Regions from separate parts of the Silvimonas iriomotensis genome, predicted to be linked through region 3. Evidence: predicted binding sites of a transcription regulator. Region 3 holds the regulator's gene; each other region holds the start of a gene.
The links. Region 3 encodes sigma-54, which starts transcription at its own class of promoters, with help from an activator protein. Its sites were predicted from a motif close to CTGGCACGCTTCATGCTT; they were not measured.

Region 1: the regulator sigma-54 is predicted to act here: its motif matches at 3,362-3,379, upstream of IEX57_RS06405 (ANTAR domain-containing response regulator).
Region 2: the regulator sigma-54 is predicted to act here: its motif matches at 2,427-2,444, upstream of IEX57_RS07830 (flagellar hook-length control protein FliK).

Annotation. Positions count from the first base shown of each region.
Region 1 covers NZ_BMLX01000001.1:1,424,580-1,431,608, reverse strand. The annotation lists gene nirB (nitrite reductase large subunit NirB) at 1-48, opposite strand, end outside; gene IEX57_RS06415 (nitrate/nitrite transporter) at 99-1,301, opposite strand; gene IEX57_RS06410 (CmpA/NrtA family ABC transporter substrate-binding protein) at 1,680-2,735, opposite strand; gene IEX57_RS06405 (ANTAR domain-containing response regulator) at 2,748-3,323, opposite strand; gene thiD (bifunctional hydroxymethylpyrimidine kinase/phosphomethylpyrimidine kinase) at 3,459-4,256, opposite strand; gene thiE (thiamine phosphate synthase) at 4,253-4,891, opposite strand; gene thiM (hydroxyethylthiazole kinase) at 4,888-5,697, opposite strand; TPP riboswitch at 5,736-5,832, opposite strand; gene IEX57_RS06385 (SDR family oxidoreductase) at 6,008-6,730, shown strand; gene IEX57_RS06380 (MFS transporter) at 6,727-7,029, shown strand, end outside.
Region 2 covers NZ_BMLX01000002.1:286,657-293,685, forward strand. The annotation lists gene fliM (flagellar motor switch protein FliM) at 1-87, opposite strand, end outside; gene IEX57_RS07825 (flagellar basal body-associated FliL family protein) at 153-662, opposite strand; gene IEX57_RS07830 (flagellar hook-length control protein FliK) at 1,187-2,377, opposite strand; gene flhB (flagellar biosynthesis protein FlhB) at 2,512-3,675, shown strand; gene flhA (flagellar biosynthesis protein FlhA) at 3,708-5,792, shown strand; gene IEX57_RS07845 (HAD family hydrolase) at 5,875-6,528, opposite strand; gene htpG (molecular chaperone HtpG) at 6,642-7,029, opposite strand, start outside.
Region 3 covers NZ_BMLX01000006.1:126,619-133,647, reverse strand. The annotation lists gene IEX57_RS17680 (Gx transporter family protein) at 1-373, opposite strand, end outside; gene IEX57_RS17675 (NusG domain II-containing protein) at 354-737, opposite strand; gene rapZ (RNase adapter RapZ) at 724-1,584, opposite strand; gene hprK (HPr(Ser) kinase/phosphatase) at 1,584-2,528, opposite strand; gene ptsN (PTS IIA-like nitrogen regulatory protein PtsN) at 2,509-2,982, opposite strand; gene hpf (ribosome hibernation-promoting factor, HPF/YfiA family) at 3,195-3,524, opposite strand; gene IEX57_RS17650 (RNA polymerase factor sigma-54) at 3,616-5,028, opposite strand; gene lptB (LPS export ABC transporter ATP-binding protein) at 5,072-5,839, opposite strand; gene lptA (lipopolysaccharide transport periplasmic protein LptA) at 5,836-6,348, opposite strand; gene lptC (LPS export ABC transporter periplasmic protein LptC) at 6,377-6,961, opposite strand; gene kdsC (3-deoxy-manno-octulosonate-8-phosphatase KdsC) at 6,971-7,029, opposite strand, start outside.

The sequences.
Region 1 (7,029 bases), on a different contig from region 3:
GATGCCGGCCATACCGTTGCCGACGACGACGAGTCTGGGTTTGTTCATGGAGCGCTTTCCTGTTCAGTTACGGCAATCTTGCAAAGCGGGCGAGCAACTCAGACCCGCGCGGTGGCGACGGCCCAGCCGCTGCGCCATTTGGCTTTTACTTGCGACAGGCTGATCCAGCCCAGTGCGGTCAGGCAGGCAAACAGCCACAGGCCGGCGGCGTAGCTGCCGGTGCCTTGTTTGATGGCGCCAAGGCTGGCAGTCAGCAAAAAGCCCCCGACGCCACCGGCCATACCGATCAAACCGGTCATGACGCCGATCTCTGCACTGAAACGCTGCGGCACCAGCTGGAACACCGCGCCGTTACCGGCACCCAGACACAGCATTGCGCCGATAAACAACGTGATGACGCCTGCGGCCCCGCCGATATTGAAACCGGCTGCGGCAATCAGCACCGTGACGGCGGCATAGACCGACAGCAGCGAACGGGTGCCGCCAATGCGATCGGCAATCACGCCACCCAGCGGGCGCATGGCCGAGCCGGCAAACACACAGGCGGCGGTACACCAGCCGGCGGTTTTGGCATCAAAGGCAAACTGGTCATGAAAGAACCCGGGCAGTGCGCTGGCAAAGCCGGAGAAACCGCCAAAGGTCAGCGAGTAGAAGAACATGAACCACCACGCATCTTTGTGGCCCAGCATCTTGATGTAGTCGCCAAAGGTCTTGGGCTTGACGGTGGTGGGCGCGTCTTTGGCGCATGTCCAGTAGTAGCCCAGCACCAGCACCAGCGGAATGCACGCAATGCCGAACACGTTCTGCCAGCCAAACGCGGCGGCCAGGGTGGGGGCAAACAGCGCCGCCAGCACTGTGCCCGAGTTACCGGCACCGGCAATCCCCATGGCCGTGCCCTGGTGTTGCGATGGATACCAGCGCGAAGCCAGCGGCAGTGCCACGGCAAAAGAGGCGCCAGCAACACCGAGGAACAGGCCGAGCAGCAAGGCGCCACCCATGCTGGAAAAGCCCAGTTGCCACGCGGTCAGGAGGGCGGCGATCACAATCAGCTGGCCAATCAGACCGGCGCGTTTGGCACCGATACGGTCGCTCAACACGCCCATCACCACCCGCAATACCGCGCCGGCCAGAATCGGCGTGGCCACCATCAGGCCGCGTTGCTGGGTGGTCAGATGCAGCGTTTGGGCAATCTGGATCTGCAAGGGGCCCAAAAGGTACCAGACCATGAAACTCAGATCGAAATACAGAAAAGCTGCAAGCAGCGTGGGGGTATGACCAGAACGCCAGAAACTACGATCCATGTGCGTATCTCCAGATGCCTTGCCGTCTGTGTATCCAGGCGTGTGGGCAGGTGTGTGGCTGAAAAACAAAAACGGCGTCCGTTCCGCTCTTTGAAAGAGGGAAGGGACGCCGTTGTCCGCAGGTTGCTTGCCGTCGTTGGCCGCTAACCCGATGAAGTAATCCGGTGCACTACAGACCCGCCGCACGCCATTGCACGGGGGCAAGGGTGATGTAGCAAGCGGCGTGCCAGATCATGCTGCGGTCATGAAAAAAGTGCGGAAAGTGTGTGGCGACGCGGCCTGGCGGCCGGTGGAGGCGTGCTGCAACGCAGCCATGGGCGTGCTGCGTTGCGGTGCATCAAGCGTAAGCAAACGTGGGCGGTGCACTGGCCAAGTGCATTACAAGGGCGCGCTGATACCCTTGCGCGCGGCGACCTCGGCATACAGTGCGCTCTGGTTGACTTGCAAGGCGACGGCTTCCGGATCGACCTCGCTGCGGGTCAGCAAACCCCAGCGCTGGTACTGCTGCACAAACCAGGCGCCGTCGGCCACTTTGGGATAGTTGACCGTGCCATCGCCAAAAAAACGCAAGCCGGGCGGCTGGGCCAGCGCGCCGTAGTCGCCCAGAAAACGCGGCGTGATCCATTCTGCCGGGCAGCCGACGTACTCAGGCTGCGCCAGCGTTTGCGCGCATTCACGCCGGTGTGCGGGGTTATCCAGCCACTGGCAGGCATCCAGCAGCGTGGCGATCAGCGCTTTGGCCGTATTGGGGTAGAGCGCGGCAAAGTCGCGTCGGCAGGCCAGGACTTTTTCCGGGTGATCGGGCCAGATTTCGCTCGTCGCCAGCAAGGTGCGGCCAACGCCTTCGGCTTCGGCTTTGGCATTCCAGGGCTCGCCCGCACAAAAGCCATCCAGCAGGCCGCTGGCCATGGCGTCGGTCATTTCCGGCGGGGCGATGACCACACTGCGGATCTCCCGCATGGGGTCGATGCCTTCGCGTGCCAGCCAGTTATACAGCCACATGGCATGGGTGCCGGTGGGGAAGGTCTGGGCAAACATCAAGGGCTTGCTGGCGGTATCGACAATCTGGCGCAGGGTGCGGCCACTTTTAAGCAAACCGGCCAGCTGGCTGGAAACCGTAATGGCCTGGCCGTTCTGGTTCAGCGTCATCAGCACGGCCATATCGGCTTGCGGGCCGCCAATGCCCAGTTCCACGCCATACACCAGGCCGTACAGCGTATGCGCGGCATCCAGTTCGCCACTGATCAGCTTGTCACGCACCGCCGCCCAGGACGATTGCCGGACCAGTTCCAGTTCCAGCCCGTAGCGCTGGCCCAGTTGCCGGGTATGCGCCACCACCAGCGGGGCGCAATCGGTCAGCGGCACAAAACCCAGGCGCAAACGGGTTTTCTCCGGGGCGGCAAAGGCGGGGGCGGTACTGAAAAGCGAGGACATCCGGTTTCTCCGTCAGCCGAGCAGATCGGCCATGGCGATGATCTGGCGGGCCATTTCCGCCAGCGTCACGCCCTGTTTCATGGCTTGGGTGCGCAGCATTTCAAACGCGGCCGCTTCTGTCATGCCGCGTTTGTCCATCAACAAGCCCTTGGCCCGATCGATCAGTTTGCGATCGGCCAGTTGCTGTTCCACCTTGGCAAGGCGCTGGCGCAGTTTGTCGTCTGCGGCAAAGCGCACCATGGCCACTTCAATAATCGGTGACAACTTGTCGGCATCGAGCCCGTCGACCACATAGGTGGTGACGCCGGCGCCCACGGCGGCGCGGATCAGTTGCTGGTCTGAGTCGTGCGTGAACATCACCACCGGGCGCGGTGCCAGGGCGTTCATGACCGACAATTGCTCCAGCGTATCGCGCGAGGGGCTTTCGGTATCAATGATGACGACATCCGGCCGCTGGCGCTCGACGCTGCCGAGCAAGGCAGTCGAACTGGCCACGTCGGTGAGCACGTCGTAACCCTGTTGCAGCAAGGTTTCGCGCAGCTCGCCAATCGGTTTGGCGGTGTCGGTAACAAGCAGGATACGAAGCATTGAATCCGCTGAATCGGGGTTGGTTGCAGAAGTGATTCAAGCAAAAAACCGGCCAGACGTGCGGCGAATCTCGCGCTGCGCCGCCCGCCGTGCCAGTGTAGACCGCAAACGAACGCAGTCAGATCAACGTGCTGCTTACCACCAGGCGTGAAAGTGATGCACCGGGCCGATGCCGTGGCCCACATCCAGCCGGTCTGCCGCCTTGAGCGCCTCTTGCAGCCAGGCGCGGGCGGCGGCGACGGTATCTACCCAGTTGTCATGCTGCGGGCGCAAGGCTGCCAGCGCGGCAGACAAAGTGCAACCGGTGCCGTGCGTGTTGCGGGTGGCAATGCGCGGGTTGGCAAAGCGGGTTTCCGACTGCACGGTGATCAGCCAGTCCGGGCTCTCGCTGCCGCCCAGGTGGCCGCCTTTCATCAACACTGCTTTGGCACCGCCCGCGATCAGCGCATGGCCCTGACGGCGCATTTCCTCTTCGGTGGTGGCGACTTCACAATCCAGCAATGCGGCGGCTTCCGGCAAATTGGGTGTAATCAGGGAGGAGAGCGGTAACAGGCGTTCGCGGATGGCGCTGACGGCGTCGGCGGCCAGTAGCGGGTGGCCGCCCTTGGCGATCATCACGGTATCAAGCACAACGTGGGTGGGCTGGTAGCGGGCCAGACCAGCGGCGACGGCTTCAATGATGGGCGCGGTGGCCAGCATGCCCAGCTTTACTGCATCAACCCGGATGTCGCTGAACACGGCATCCATCTGCGCGGTGACAAATGCCGGTGGCACCGGGTGCACGGCGCTGACGCCGGTGGTGTTTTGTGCGGTCAGTGCGGTCAGTACGCTCATGCCGTACGCGCCCAGCGCAGAAAAGGTTTTCAGGTCAGCCTGGATACCGGCGCCGCCGCCAGAGTCAGAACCGGCAATGGTTAAAGCGTGGGCAATCATGAACGTGCTCCGGTAATTTCATTGAGTAACTGGCGGGTGGCGAGGGCCGGATCGGCCTGGCCGCAAATGGCTGAAACCACCGCCACGCCTTCCACGCCCGCGGCGATCAGCGGGGCGGCGGTGCCGTGCTTGATGCCGCCAATGGCCACGGCTGGCAATGTTTTGGCGCGCATCAGTTGCGCAAATTCATCCAGCCCGATCACGGGTGAGGCATCGAGCTTGGTGCCGGTGGGGTAAACCGGGCCGACGCCGATGTAGTCGACCAGATCCAGCGGCACGGCTGCCAGTTGCGCGGCATTGCTGGTAGAAAGCCCCAGAATCTTGTGCGGCCCGATCAGTTGGCGCACGGCTGCCGGCGGCAGGTCTGATTGCCCCACGTGCACGCCAGCGGCATCTACCGCCAGCGCAATATCAATATGGTCGTTGATGATCAGCGGCACGCCCAATGGGTCCAGTGCGGCCTTGAGTTGTTGTGCGGCGTCCAGCCACCAGCGTTTTTTCTGGTCGGGCGCGCGCAATTGCACCACGGTCGCACCGTTTTGCGCGGCGCTGCGGGCGGTCTGGACCATGTTCTCAAGACCGCCGCACAGGTCGGGGTCCAGCACCAGGTAAAGCGTCAGATCAACCGGGTTCACGCACTGATCTCCGCCAGGTTATCCGGCTGGATGTGATACAGCGCATCCAGAAACGCGGCCTTGAACGAACCCGGGCCCTGACTGTGTTTTTGCGCATGCTGGCCCGCCATGCCAGCCATGGCGCACGCACTGGCCACCGCGTCCAGGCGGTTGCGGGCGCCGGCGGTAAAGGCCGCAACCAGCGCCGAAAGCGCACAACCGGTGCCGACCACCTGCGTCATGATCGGGTGTCCCCAGGGCGTGGCCAGCGTGGTTTTGCCATCGGTGATGTAATCGGTCTCGCCTGTCACGGCGACAATGGCGCCGGTTTCATGCGCCAGAAAGCGGGCGGCATCCAGTGCGGCATCAGAGCCAGATGTGCTATCGACACCGCGGCCGCCCATGCCGGCACCGGCCAGGGCCATGATCTCGGAGGCATTGCCGCGAATGGCGGCGGGTTTCTGGCGGATCAGCTCACGGCAAAAGTCGGTGCGGTATTTGAGTGCGCCCACGGCAACGGGGTCGAGCGTCCATGGCACGCCGGCTGCGTTGGCGGCATTGACGGCTTGTTCCATGGCGGCAAGGCGTACGCTGTGCAATGTGCCAACATTGATCAGCACAGCGCCGGCGATCGCGGCGAAGGCGGGGACTTCTTCTTGCGCCACGATCATGGCCGGCGCTGCGCCCGCCGCCAGCAAGACATTGGCGGTAATTTCCTGCACCACTTCATTGGTCAGCACGTGGACCAGCGGCCGGGTGGCGCGAAAACGCGTCAGTTCCTGGGCCAGTGTGGCCAGTGGCAAAGGGGTAGGGGCGGAAGAGGGCATCCTGGAAGGCTCCTTGTAGGCAGCGGATGACGCGCAGACAGGGAGCCATAAGACTTCCCTACGCCAGCATTATCCGGATCAGGTAACGGGTATCTCTCAGCCTTTGCTTGTGCAAAAGCACCCCGAGTCGAGGGAGAGATTGTCCGCCCAACCGGTGGCAGCGGCAAGCTGCGCAGGTGCCGGAACACGTCGGGAAACTGGATCATTATCAAACAGGACAGAAAAGTCTTTCCGTTTCTGGCCAGATTATCGTCGCCAGCCATAAGGCCTACACTGCGCAGCATACCAACGCAGTTCACAGGAGATGATCATGACAACCTTGCAACATTTTGCGCAGCAACGGGTTCTGGTGGTGGGTGGCAGTTCTGGTATCGGTCTGGCGGTGGCGCAGTCTTTTGCCGCAGCAGGTGCCCGCGTCACCATCGCTTCGCGCTCTGCCGACAAGCTGGCCCAGGCCGCTGGCCAGATTGAGGGCGAGGTGACCTCCGTTGCGCTGGATGCCACCGACAACGCTGCCATCGAGGCTTTTTTTGCCCATGCCGAGCCCTGGGATCACATTGTGATTTCCGCCGCGCAAACCCCGACCGGGCCGGTAGGCAAGCTGGCGCTGGAAGACGCTTACCGCGCCATGGACAGCAAATTCTGGGGCGCCTACCGCATTGCCCGCGCTGCGCGGTTTGCTCCGGGTGCTTCGCTGACTTTTGTGTCGGGCTTTTTGTCGGTGCGCCCTAGCAAAAACTCGGTTCTGCAAGGCGCCATCAACGCGGCGATTGAATCGCTGGCGCGTGGCCTGGCGCTGGAACTTTCGCCGGTGCGCGTCAACACGGTATCCCCTGGCGTGATCGTCACGCCGCTGTGGGACAAGCTGCCAGAGGCAGACCGTGAGCAAGTGTTTGCCAAAACGGCAGACCACCTGCCGGCAAAACGGGTCGGGCAGCCGCAGGATATCGCCAATGCGGTGCTCTATCTGGCAGGCACACCGTTTGCGACGGGCTCGACCGTGCTGGTGGATGGTGGCGGGGCGATTGCGTGAGTCCGCAAACCGCCCATAACGCGGCCGCGCGCTGGGTTCCCTTCCTGGTGGCGGCGGCGTTTTTTATGGAAAACCTGGACGCCACGGTCATCACCACGGCCTTGCCGCAAATGGCCGTCAGCTTTGGCGTGGCACCGGCGCGGTTATCGGCCGGGATGAGCGCCTATATGCTGGCGCTGGCGGTGTTCATTCCGCTCAGCGGCTGGCTGGCAGACCGCTTCGGGCCGCGCCGGGTATTTGGTGCGGCCATTTTGCTGTTCACCTTTGCATCCTTGCTGTGCGGACTGTGCACCAGCCTG
Region 2 (7,029 bases), on a different contig from region 3:
GGGGCCCTCCTCTTCGGAGTCCTCCTCGCCGGTCACACCGCGCAGTAGCGCGTCGACCTCTTCCTGGGAAAGGATATCGTCTGCCATTGATTCTTTCGTCTACCCGTGGCGGCACTGGGCACGCCGGTACTGCCTCTGGTTAAGTCTGCGGTTTACTGCACGATGAAGGTCGTGAAATTCACCGACAACACACCCTCGTCATCGGACGTTACGCCAAGAACTTTATTGATGGCGGCACGAATCTCGCTGCCCAGCTTGTCCGTGCTGTTGGCGGCGCGCATGTAATCCGGTGTTTTGCTGCGCAGAAGCTTGTTCACTTCGTTCTGCACCTTGGGCAGCATGTTCTTGAGGGTTTCTTCGGTTTCGGCGTCGGCCACTTCAACCGTGATATCCGTTTGCAGCATGGTCTCCTGATCCGGCGAATTCAGATTCACCGTGAACTGGGACAGCTTTTCAAAGATCGGCGGATGATCTTCTTTCTTTTTCTTCTTTTTGGCCTGATGCGCCGGCGCTTCCTGCGCATCACCGCCGTCATCGCTGCTGCTGTTGTGCAGCAGCAAGAAGCCCACCGCACCACCGGCAATGATCAGGACCAGTACCACGCCCAGAATAATGAACAACAACAACTTGGATTTCTTTTTGGGCGCAGCTTCTTCAGCCATGGTCTTCCTCAGTGTCTGATGCAGGTTACAGCGGGCCGGTCAGGCCGGAACGATCCCGCGCGGTACGGCAATCCAGTGTGCACAGGCGTTTTGCAACGTCTGCGTCATGTCTCATTTATGCATTATTACGTGGGATTCTTACAGAATCCAGGGGTAATCCATGCAATTGACATCCGCAGCCGGGCTTTTGATCCGCCGCCAGATGCCGCCGGTGATGTACGCGCATGCCTTGGTTTTCAAGCAAACAGCGACATTGACCCAGCCTGCGCGGGTTATACCCATTATCCTGGCAGAAAACAAGCCTAAGCTTACGCGATTGCGGCGCGGTCATGGCAAACGCGTTGATGCGTGTTGCATTCAGCATGATGGCTGGCCAGCGCCCCCGCTCCTGCCATTCATGACAAGCCGTGCACCGGATACAACAAAGCCACCGGCTTGGCCCGCCCTTCACATAACAAGGCAAGCACCGATGGCAATGTCTGCAGTGACTGCGTCGTCACCGCGGTGACGACAAGATCACGCGATCAGGCCCAGAGATTCAGCCCGGAGCGCGCAACCGGAATACGCAGGGTGGTCGAGACCTGAGCCACGCTGGCCGTGCTGTTATCTGCATCGCCCGACCAGTTCGTGTTACGGCCCTGGTTACCATCAAACTGGCGCTGGGCCTGTTGCTGTTGCTGGGCTTGCTGGTTCAGTGAGTCCGATGCGACCTGAACATTGGAGAGCGTAATGCCCTGATCGGCCAGCAGTGCGGACAGGCGCGGCGTGGCAGCAGCCAGCGCTTCACGCACGTTGGCGTGTTGCGAGGTGAAAATGACGCTGGCCTGATCCTGCGACATCGACAAGCGCACTTCCATCGGGCCCAGATGCGGCGGGTTCAGTTGCATGTCCAGTTGCTGTTCTTGCTTGCCAACCATCATCGACACCCGCTGCGCCACCGCTTCGCTCCACTTGTTGTCCGTCACCGGAATATCAATCTGGTGGCTGGGGACGGTCTGCTTGCTGGCATCGGTCTGGCTGGTGCTTTGTGTGGTGTGTTGCTGCGTGCTGGCCAGTTGGGCAAGCGCAGCGGTGTCTGTGTGCTTGTCGTCATCGCTGTTGTTATCTGCGATGGCGTTTTGCAAAAGCGGCAAGAAATTGCCGTCGTCAGCGGCAATATCCGCCGTGTCCTTGCCGTTCTTGCCCGTGCTGGCTTGCAGCCCTTGCAGGATGGATTGCGTATCGGCCGTGCTCTGGGTGGCATCTGCCGTATCGCCCTGGTGGGCGGCCAGCCAGTCATTGAGCGACGACAGCGCCGAAGCGGCATTCTGGTCGCCCTTGCTGCTGGTATCGGTCGGCAAAGTCTGAACCTGCGCTTGCTGGCCCAGCATCCCTTGCAGCATGGCCAGCCAGGCCGTGGTGTTGCTGTCGGGCTGTGCGTCTTGCTTGTCTTGTGCTGCAGCGACGCGGGCCGCAGCCTTGCTGGCGGCAGTGGCGCTGTCGGTGCTGTTGTCGCTATCCTGGTTGCTGCTTTGCTGGGCCTGGTTTTGCGCCTGCTGATTCTGATCCTGATTGCTCTTTTGCGCCGACTGGCTGTTGCTGGAACTGCCGGCAGACTGTCGTGCGTCGGCCAGGGTCGCGCCAAAGTCGACACCGCTGCCATTATTGGCTTGCTGCGATGTGCCGGACTTGCTGTTGGCAGACATCTGGAACGGATTAATGGCGCTGGCGGGCATGATGCAGTCTCTGGTTCTGAAGCAATTGAAATACAGTCTGAGACCATAAAAGCAAAAGCAGTGCCAGCTTGCCTGGCTGCACTGTTAAACTCTGCAGCCGGAGCACCTCATCACGCAGTACAACGCAGATCGCCATGGCAGAAGATTCAGATCTCGAAAAAACAGAACCAGCCACGTCAAAACGACTGGAAGAAGCCCGCCAGCGCGGCCAGGTGCCGCGCTCGCAGGAGCTGGGCTCGTTTGCCATCATGATGACCGGCCTGTTGTCGATGGTGTCGCTGGGCCCGGCGCTGGCGCAGACGCTGGAAGTGATCTTCAGAAACGCCCTCACCTTTGATCACGCCACGGTCCAGGACTCATCCAGACTCTTTCTGATGCTGATGGATGACATCCACAGCGCCCTGTTTGCCGCCTTGCCTATTGCCGCCGCCTGCGCCGTGGCCGGTTTGCTCAGCCCCATGGTGCTGGGCGGCTGGCTGTTCACCACAGAAACCCTGGCCCCCAATTTCGGGCGGATGAACCCGGCCTCGGGGCTGGGCCGGCTGTTCTCGGTCCGCGCGCTGGTCGATATGACCAAGGCCATTCTCAAATCCGGCCTGATTGGCGGTGTGGCCTGCGTTGTGCTGTGGCGCGAACGCGGCGAGATGGTCCAGCTGGCCATCATGCCCGAGCGCGTCAGCTACGTTTATCTGTGGGAAATGATCCGCTACACCTTGTTGCTGGTGATCGGCGGCATGGGTTTCATTGCCGCCATTGATGTGCCCTACCAGCTGTGGGACTTCTACCGCAACCTGCGCATGACCAAAGAAGAGGTCAAGCAGGAGATGAAAGAGTCTGAAGGCGATCCGCACGTGAAGGGCCGCATCCGCCAGCTGCAGCGCGAGGCCGCCCGCCGCCGCATGATGTCGCGCATTCCCAAGGCCGACGTGGTGGTGACCAACCCGACCCATTATGCCGTTGCCCTGCAGTACAACGAACGCATGCGGGCGCCGCAGGTCGTCGCCAAGGGCGCATACCTGCTGGCCGAGCGCATTATTGATATCGCCAAAGAGAACAAGGTGACTGTGGTACGCACGCCACCTTTTGCCCGTGCGCTCTACCACCACACGGAATTGGATCAGGAGATCCCGGCCGCGCTGTATACTGCGGCTGCCGAGGTGCTGGCTTATATCTACCAGTTGAAAAACTGGCAAAGCCACGGTGGCAACCGGCCCACGCTGAACGACAAGCTGCCGGTGCCCACCGAGCTGGACCCCGAACACAACGCAAGTCCGAACGAAGACGGAAACCGCCCCTGAAATGAAATACCTGGTTAAAGCCACCCGTTACCATGTGGCGTAAATTCAATCTGAACCTGCTGGCGGTGCCGGTCCTTGTCCTGATGATTCTGGGCATGATGATCCTGCCCCTGCCGCCGCTGGTGCTGGACTTCTTCTTCACCTTCAATATCGCCATGTCCATCGTTGTGCTGATGGTGGGCTTGTATACGCGCGAACCGCTGGAATTCTCCGCATTCCCGACCGTGCTGCTGTTCACCACGCTCTTGCGCCTGGCGCTGAACGTGGCCTCGACCAAGCTGGTCCTCACGCAGGGCCATACCGGCGCCGATGCGGCCGGTAAGGTGATTGAAGCGTTCGGTCACGTGCTGATCGGTGACAACCTCACCGTCGGTATCGTTGCCTTCGTGATCCTGACCATCATTAACTTTGTGGTGATTACCAAAGGTGCCGGCCGGATTGCTGAAGTGAGCGCCCGCTTCACCCTGGATGCCATGCCCGGCAAACAGATGGCCATTGATGCCGACTTGAACGCCGGCCTGATCGGCGAAGACGAAGCACGCCGCCGCCGCCGCAACATTGCTGATGAAGCCGACTTCTTCGGCTCCATGGACGGTGCGTCCAAGTTCGTTCGTGGCGATGCCGTGGCCGGTATCCTGATCATGGTCATCAACATTGTCGGCGGCCTGATTGTGGGCATGGTCCAGCACGACATGGCATTTGCCGACGCCGGCCGCACCTACACGCTGCTGACCGTCGGTGACGGCCTGGTGGCGCAGATTCCGTCGCTGATCATCTCGATGGCGGCCGGTATCGTGGTGTCGCGCGTCGGTACTGACTCTGACCTCTCCCAGCAGTTGCTGGGTCAGTTGTTTTCGCGCCCGCAGGTGCTGTACATCACCGCCGGCGTTCTCGGCCTGATGGGCATTGTGCCTGGCATGCCGCACGTTGCTTTCCTTACGCTGGCCGCCTTGCTGGCCGGGATTGCGTACTCGCTGGAAAACCGTACCAAAAAGACCGCCCAGGCGGAAAAAGCTGCCGAGATCGCCCGTGCCAACGCCCAGGCTGCGCCGGCCGGCCCGGCGGCAGAACAGCCGCTGCAGGAAGTCAGCTGGGCCGATGTGCAACCGGTGGACCCGATCGGGCTGGAAGTGGGTTACCGCTTGATCCCGCTGGTCGACCGCAATCAGGATGGCGAGTTGCTGCGGCGGATTCGCGGCATCCGCAAAAAGATTGCGCAGGACCTGGGTTTTCTGGTGCCGGCTGTGCATATCCGCGATAACCTGGAACTCAAACCCAACCAGTACCGCATTCAGCTCAAGGGCGTGGATGTCGGCGCGGGCGAGGCGTTTGTGGGCCAGTGGCTGGCCATCAACCCCGGCAGCGCCAGCGGCCAGCTGGCCGGCACGCCAACCAAAGACCCGACCTTCGGCCTGCCGGCGGTATGGATTGAATCCACCCTGCGTGACCCCGCCCAGGCCATGGGTTACACGGTGGTCGATGCCTCAACCGTGGTCGGCACGCATATCTCCAACGTGTTGCAAAGCCACGCCGCAGAACTGCTGGGCCGCGAAGAAGTGCAGCAACTGGTTGACCATTTCGCCAAAGAAGCGCCCAAGCTGGTTGAAGATCTGGTGCCCAAGCTGGTGCCAGTTGGCACCGTCCAGAAGGTGCTGCAGAACCTGCTGGATGAAGGCATGCATATCCGCGATCTGCGCACGATTCTGGAAACGCTGGGCGAGCACATCAACCGCACCCAGGATATCGACGATCTGACCGCGGCGGTGCGCGTGGCACTGGGCCGCGCCATCATCCACCAGTTGTTCCCGGGCGAGAACGAGTTGCCGGTGATTACGCTGGAACCGCATCTGGAGAACATCCTCGTCAACGCGGCCACCGGCAAATCGCAAGGGGGTCTGGAACCGGGCCTGGCCGAGCGTTTGCTTAAACAGGCGTCCAATGTGACGGAAGAACTGGAAGCGCAGGGTTTCAATCCGGTGCTGATCACCCCGGGCAATCTGCGCCCGATGCTGAGCCGTTTCCTGCGTCGCTCCATCCCCAATTTGCGGGTGATTGCGCACAACGAAATCCCCGACACCAAGTCGATCCGCATTGTGGGTGTGCTGGGCGGCGCCTGATCGGGCTGGTCCAATCATCCACAAAAACAAAAAAAGGCCGGCGTGCATTGCACCCGGCCTTTTTGTTGCCTGAAGCGCCCCGTCAAACCAGGGTTTCTGCCTCACGCACGGCGGCCAGCAGCTGTGCCGGCTGATCAAACAGATAACGCGGTTTCTGGGCGGCCAGTTCATCAAGCGAGCCATAACCCCACAACACCCCCGCCGCAGCCAGACCATTACGGTGAGCCGCGATCAGATCCACGCCGCGGTCGCCCACCATCAGCGTATTGGCCGGAATCTTGCCGGCCGCGCGCATGGCCTCAATCTGCTGCCATTTGTGAATGCCGATATCCCCGCCATCGACGAACCGGAAGTAATCAATCAGGCCAAAGTGCACCAGGATTTTCTCGGCAAAATCAGCCCGCTTGGAGGTGCACACCGCCATGGGAATCCCCGCCGCGGCAATACCATCGAGCATGCCCGGCACGCCGCCGTACAACTGGTTTTCCAGATGTCCGTAAATGGCATAACGTTCACGATAGCGCTCGATCAGCGCCGCAATGTGTGCATCATCTTTGCTACCGGTTTCCTTGAAGAAGTTGCCGTCAATCGGCGGGCCGACGTAGCGCGACAATTCTGCCTGGCTGCGCGCGGGATAGCCGAAATGAACCAGGGCATGGTTCATGCAGTTGGCAATGCCTTCGAGGGGGTCACTCAGGGTGCCGTCGAGGTCAAACAGAATGAAATCGGGTCGCATGGCGGAGGCTCTTCACGGTCAGGAACCGAAATTATCAGGAATTTCCGATTTCTTGCACCATGAAAAAAGGCACGTTGTAGCGTGCCTTTTTTACCTACCAATATGACAACGGATTAAAGCTCAGCCATCAACCCGTTCAGACGCTTCACAAATGCCGCCGGGTCTTCCAGTTGCGCGCCTTCGGCCAGCACGGCCTGGTCGTACAGCAAGTGGGTCCAGTCATCAAAGCGCGCGCCATCCAGTTGCGCCTTGAGCTTCTTGACCAGCACGTGCTCCGGGTTCACTTCCAGAATCGGTCGGGTGGCTTTGACATCCTGGCCGGCCGATTTCAACAGACGTTCCAGGTTGGCACTCATGTCCATGTTGTCCACCACCAGACACGCCGGGCTGTCCGTCAGGCGATGCGTCACGCGCACGTCCTTGACCTTGTCACCCAGCGACGATTTCACCTTCTCGATCACGTCCTTGAATTCTTCGGCGGCGGCTTCTTGCTGCTGCTTT
Region 3 (7,029 bases):
GCGCAAAGGCGGCAATCAGCGACAGGCTGACCGGCCCGAACAGGCGTCGTGGCAGGTATTGCGCAGCGGCCAGTGCCAGCAGGCTGACCATGCCACCGCACAGGCTCAGCGCAAAACCGGGCGAGAGAAAACCGCCCAGTACCAGCGCGCCGCCAAAAATCCGCAGCAACGACACCCAGGCGGCGTCACGCCAGCCGTGGCGCCATAACACAATCAGCGTAATGATATTGGCAATGCCGGGTTTGACGCCCGGTAGCGGCGACGGGAAACCGGCCTCGACCACGCCGAGCATGATGGCCAGTGCGGCATAACGGGCAATGCGCAGATCATCTGCCCCTGCAGTCACCGTGCGTTCAGTAGCTGAGGCTGTCATAAGCGCGGGCTTTGCTGCCGGTGAGTTCAATGCTGGTACGGTTGGGCAGGCAAATGGCGGTCTGGCCGGTTTCGGTCAGCCAGCCTGCCTTGACGCAATACTGGCGCGGGCTGGGGTCGGCGGCGATGCGGGCACGGCCACGGGCGACTTCAACGGTGGTTGCGCCCAGCGGGCCGGGCACCTGCAAGGTCCGGTCCGAGGCCAGATCAAGTTCTGCAAAGAGCTTGCCGGACTGATACACGCGCACGTGCGTGGCGGCGTCGGTATTCCAGGCAAACCAGGCAAACAGCACCACCAGCGCTGCGCCCAGCGCGACGGTGAACCAGTCGCCGGGCCGCAGCAATTGCCACTCAGTTTTTGACATGCGGTTCACGGTGGCGCACCAGGACCTGGCGCTGGTTGGCAAAATGCCGGGCCAGTTGCTCGGTCAGGAAGACCGAACGATGCTGGCCACCCGTGCAGCCAATGGCCACGGTGACGTAATTGCGGTGATCGCGATCGAACTCCGGAATCCAGTGTTCCAGGAAACCGATCAGATGCGTCAGGTAGCGGCCCACGCTCTCCTGGCGTTTCAGAAAGTCGATCACGGGCTCGTCTTTACCAGTCAGCGGGCGCAACACCGGGTCGTAATGCGGGTTGGGCAGGCAGCGGGCGTCGAACACGAAGTCGGCATCCAGCGGGATACCATGCTTGAAGCCGAACGATTCAAAAATCAGCGTCAGGCGGGATTTATCCAGCCCGACGAAATCGCGCACCGAGGCCCGCAACTGATTGGCCGTGAGCGAGCTGGTATCAACCCGGTACGCGTTCAGGAGGAAGTACTCCAGGATCTCGCGTTCCTGCGCAATGGCTTCGGTGATGGTGAGGTGTTCACCCGCCAGCGGATGACTGCGGCGTGTTTCAGAGAAACGCTTGATCAGGACTTCGTCAGAGGCCTCGAGGAACAGCAAGCGCACATCAATCTTGAGTTCCAGCATCGCCGCCAGGTAGTCCGGGAATGCCGCCAGATTATGGGCACTGCGCGCATCAACGGCGATGGCGACCTTGGGGTAGCCATCTTCATCCAGCAAGGCCACGGTTTGCGGCAGGATGGGCGAGGGCAGGTTATCGACGCAGAAATAGCCCAGGTCTTCCAGTACACGCAGCGCGACACTTTTGCCTGCGCCGGACAGTCCGGAAAGCAGGATGACTTGCTGACCCTTGTGCGCCATTACTCGCCCAGCTCCATAAAGCGTTGATGGCGCTCGATGAACTCGCGGGTGGAGTCAATGCCACGCAATTGCAGAATGTAGTTACGCACGGCGGCCTCAACCAGCACCGCCAGGTTGCGACCGGCCGCCACAGGGATGACCAGCTTGCGGATCTGCACGCCGAGGATTTCCTGCGTTGCCGCCTGCATTTGCAGACGGTCGATCGGGGCGAGGGTTTCGCCCCCGGCCTTGGCCAGGTGCACGATCAGCTTGAGGGTCTTTTTGGGGCGGACGGCGGTTTCACCGAAAATGGTCCGGATATTCAGTACCCCAATCCCGCGCACTTCCAGAAAGTCGCGCAGCATGGGCGGACAGCGTCCTTCCAGGGTTTCCGGGTTGGTGCGGTAGACCTCGACCACGTCATCAGCGACAAGGCCATGGCCGCGCGAGATCAGCTCCAGCGCCAGTTCGCTTTTACCCATGGACGATTCGCCCGTCAGCAAGACGCCCACTTCAAGTACGTCCAGGAACACGCCGTGCAGATGCGTAGACACGGCCAGCGCCTTGGCCAGGTAGTAGCGCAGCACGTCCATCAGGTACGGCGATTGTTCGGTCGAAGTCAGCAGCGGCACGTGGTGACGCTCTGCCCCTTCGCGCAGGGTATCGGGCACCTGCTGGCTGTTGGCGACAATCATCAGCGCCATTTCATTGGCAAACAGGCGCTCGACCGAGTCTTTTTGCGCCTCTGGCGAGAGCCCGGCAAAGTAATTGACTTCGGCAATCCCCAACACTTGCACGCGGTTGGGGTGAATGAAATTCAAATGCCCGACCAGGGCCAGCCGCGGCTTTTGTTCGGCGGCATCGTTGGTCAGCAGATTGTTGGCGCCAGACTGGCCGGCGACCCAGGTCAGTCTGAGCTTTTCCGCGTTATCGATGAATAACTGTCTAACGGTAATCTGCGGCATACGGTTCCCAGGTGGAAATCAGCTTGAAAGCCGTGTCGACATCGCTGGCGCTGGCAAGCTGATCGCGCACGGTCTTGTCAGAGAAAAGCTGGGCCAGCTCGGACAGGATCTGCAGGTGCAGGTCAGTGGCGGCGGCCGGCACCAGCAACACAAAGATCAGTGTCACGGGTTTGCCGTCGGGCGCGTCAAAGGGCACCGGGTTTTTCAGGCGGATAAAGGCGCCGCTGGCTTCCTTGAGGCCCTTGATGCGGCCGTGCGGAATGGCCACGCCTTGCCCCAGACCGGTGGAGCCCAGTTTCTCGCGCGCAAACAGGCTGTCAAAAATGACGCTGCGCGCAATGGCGTGGCTGTTCTCGAACAGCATGCCTACCTGTTCGAATATCCGTTTTTTGCTGCCCACGTCCATATCTAGAAAGACGTTGCTGGCAGGCAGGATTCTGGAAATCAGACTCATCGTTTAGCCGGCTCGCTGACCTGGTGGGCAGCCACGCAATTGTCGCGCCGCACCATTGATAGGGTACCGCGAACGCCAAAACTGCGATCGTCGGTCCGGTTTGCATTTTCAATTCATCCTATTGTACCGCCCCAACGGCATAAACAAAAACGGGAACCCGTTTTCAGGGTTCCCGTTTGTTGCATCAAGATGCTTGGTTTATATCGAAAAAATCACTCTTCTTCGACCGTTTGCTGATGTTTGATGGCGTCCCCACGGTGATCCATCAAGCACTCTTTGTGTTTGACGATCTGCCGGTCCAGTTTATCGACAAGGAGGTCAATAGCGGCGTACATGTCCTTGTCGACTGCCTCAACATGAATGTCCTTGCCGCGCACACGCACGGTGACATCCGCTTTCTGTTGTAACTTCTCTACAGAAAGTATGGCGCTGACGTCTACTACCTGATCAAAGTGCCGCACTATCCGGTCAAGCTTGCTGGTCAGGTACGACCGCAGGGCCGGGGTCACTTCGACGTGATGTCCGCTGATGTTGAGGTTCATGGCATTCTCCTTCTGGTTGAGCCATTAAAACCAGGGGCGGCTGATGCAACCCAGCTGGCTGGATTGTTTCCAGCCGCTCCAGGCCAAGCGATTACAGGTTTTTGCGCAAGTTAACGGGTGGAACGTTCATACCCTCCCTGTATTTGGCAACGGTTCGTCGCGCAACCACGATCCCTTGCCCGGATAATGCGTCGGCAATAGCGCTGTCTGACAGCGGCCGGGTTTTGTCTTCGTTCTGGATCATCTGGCGAATCAGTGCCTTGATCGCCGTCGCCGAGCATTCGCCACCGGCTTCGGTATCGACATGACTGCCAAAGAAATATTTGAATTCCAGCAAGCCGCGCGGGCTGGCCATGTACTTCTGGGTGGTGACGCGGGAGACAGTGGACTCGTGCAGGTCGAGTTCCAGGGCGATATCGCGCAGGACCAGCGGCCGCATGGCCACTTCGCCATGCTCGAAGAACGCGCGCTGGCGCTCCACGATGGCTTGGGCGACACGCAAGATGGTCTCGAAGCGTTGTTGAACGCTCTTGACCAGCCATTTGGCTTCCTGCAGTTCGCGCGCCAGCACTCCGCCCTCGCTGCGTTGCAGGATATCTGCGTACACCTGATTGATACGCAACCGCGGCATCGCGGCTGGATTGAGTCTCACCTGCCATTGCCCCTTGATCTTTTGCACCAGTACGTCAGGTACAACGTAGCGTGGTGTCAATGCCGCCCATTGTGCTGCAGGGCGTGGATTCAGACTGGTGATCACGGTTTGCGCGGCTTTGAGGGCCGCGTCGTCACATTTCAGTAACCTTTTCAACTTAGTGTAATCACGCCCCGCCAATAAATCGAGATGCTGTCCGACGATTTGTCGGGCCAACTCGCAAGCAGGGGTGGATTCAAGCTGTCGTAACTGCAAAAACAACGCTTCCGCCGTATTGCGGGCACCCACGCCGACCGGGTCAAACTGCTTGAGCCGGGCCAGCGCGACCGCCAGATCATCAATCTCAAGTTCTAATTGAGAGACGATCTCCGGCGGGATTTGTTCCAGTAATTCTTCCAGCGAGAACGGTAAAAATCCCTCTTCGTCCACGGCGTCGATCATGAACGCCAGAGCAGCGTGATCGCGGTCCGGCAGGCGCAACACGCCGGCCTGATCAAGCAGGTATTCGCGCAGGGTCAGTTCACGGGCCACCTGGGTGGCCGGATCAAAATCGTCCTCATCGTCGCCGCCGCTGCGCGTACCGCCGCCCCATTCCATATCGTCGCCACCACCGTCGTAGCTGTCGTCGCTGGTGGTGGTGCTGTCGGTGGAATCGGTGCTGCTGGTGCTCTCGGCTGAATCGGAAGAACTGCTGCCGCCACTGTCTTGTTCAAGCAACGGATTTTCCAGCAGGTAACGTTCAATCTCGGTCTGGAAATCCAGCGTGGACAGCTGCAACAGCTTGATCGACTGTTGCAGTTGCGGGGTAAGGTTCAGTTGCTGCGACAGCCGCAGTTGCAGGGATTGCTTCATGCGGCAGGTCTGGGGGCCAGGGGCGGTGCGGCGGACATACGCGTTACATCCGGAAGTGTTCGCCCAGGTACACCTTGCGTACCTGTTCGTTGGCGATGATTTCGGCCGGGTGGCCCGAGGCCATGACCGCACCTTCTGAAATGATGTAGGCGCGATCACAAATGCCCAGCGTTTCACGCACGTTGTGATCGGTAATCAACACGCCAATACCGCGGTCACGCAGGTAGGCAATGATGCGCTGGATATCCATCACCGCGATCGGATCGACGCCGGCGAACGGTTCATCCAGCAAAATGAAGCGCGGATCAGCCGCCAGCGCCCGGGCGATTTCGGCACGGCGGCGCTCGCCACCAGACAGGCTCATGGCACCGCTATCGCGCAGGTGGGCAATGTGCAGCTCATGCAACAGCTCTTCCAGACGCTCGGCCCGGCGCGCGGCGTTTTTCTCTCTGAGTTCCAGCACGGCCAGGATGTTTTGCGCCACGGTCATCTTGCGAAAGATGGAGGCTTCCTGCGGCAGATAGCCCAGACCCAGTTGCGCGCGTTCATGCATGGGCAGACGGCTGATGTCCTGACCGTTGAGGCTGATCTGGCCGCCATCGGCCGCGACCATGCCCACGATCATGTAAAAGCTGGTGGTTTTGCCGGCGCCATTAGGGCCCAGCAAACCAACAACTTCGCCGGCATCAACGCGGATCGACACATCACGCACGACCGTGCGCTTGCGATAACGCTTCATCAGGCCAGTGGCGTTCAGGGAGGCGGTCAGCGGCTGGGTCACGGGGCCGTTGGGAGTCGGAGTGGCGCTCATTGTTTCTCGCTTGTGGTATCGCTGGCCGCAGCGGCTGCCGGCTTCGTGGCCGGGGCGCTGGCGTCCTTCTTCTTGGGCACAATGGTCACGTTGACCCGGCCTGCACCGGTTTTGTTGCTGGTGGCCGAGTACTGGTCCGTGTTGAGGTTGTAGGTGATGACATCACCGAACACCTCGTTCTGGCCCTTGCGTACCCAGGCCTTGTTGGTCAGCACCAGAAAGCCGGTTTTCTGGTTGTAGTCATAGTGCAGGGACTCGGCGTCAACCCATTCGCCATCGTCGGCTTGCTGGCGGAATTTCACCGGGCGGCCGTCGCCTTGCGAATACTGCATGCCGTCGGCATCCTGGTGCACGGTCAGTTTGTCAGAGCGCAGCGTCATGGAGCCTTGCGTCACGATCACGTTGCCCGTGTACACGCCGGTATTGGTTTTCTGGTCGTACGTGGCCGAATCGGCCTCGACCTTGAGCGGTTTCTCGCGGTCGGCGGTCGAGGCAAATGCGACAGCCATGGCCAGCGCCAGGCTGGCGAAAAGGGCGCTATTTGCTGCTGCGTGGCGCAGGGACATAAAGGGTGCTCACTCTGGATTTGAGAAGAAGGGTCTGATCAGTGATGTCTGCCTGAAAGCCGACCCCGTTGGCGTGATAGTTGCTGCCCATGTCCGCTACGACAGGCGCCTCGGACCAGGCCAGGCCCGGTTTGGGTTGATACCAGACCTGCGAGCCCTTGACGACCATCTCGGCATGTTTTTCATCCGGCTGGCGGGTCACGGTTACAGGATCGGGCGCCCAGAACTTGTCGCCGCGGTTGATGGACTGTACGCGGGTGGTGACCAGATCAACGCGGGGCTGTCCGGGAATGGTCGAGACCAGGTGCGGGTTTTCGAACCAGGCCGAGTCATTTTCTTCGTAATGGCTGGCTTTATCGGCATCCAGGCGCTGATAGGGCTGCCCTTTGTCGTTAAAGCGCACGGTATGCGAGTGCTCGGCGATCAGGTTGGGCTCGTTGGCAAGGCGCTTGTCATTCAGCGCAGGCAGTGTGGCGGCCGTGTTCAGGCCCCAGACCAGCAAGGCCAGGAAAAGGATGAGTACAACTGGCAGAAGTCGCGAAGACAAACGGTTCACAAAACGTCCTTACCGAAGATACCAGGCCATGATGCCATCGAACGTGCCCTGGGCCTGCATGATGGTTT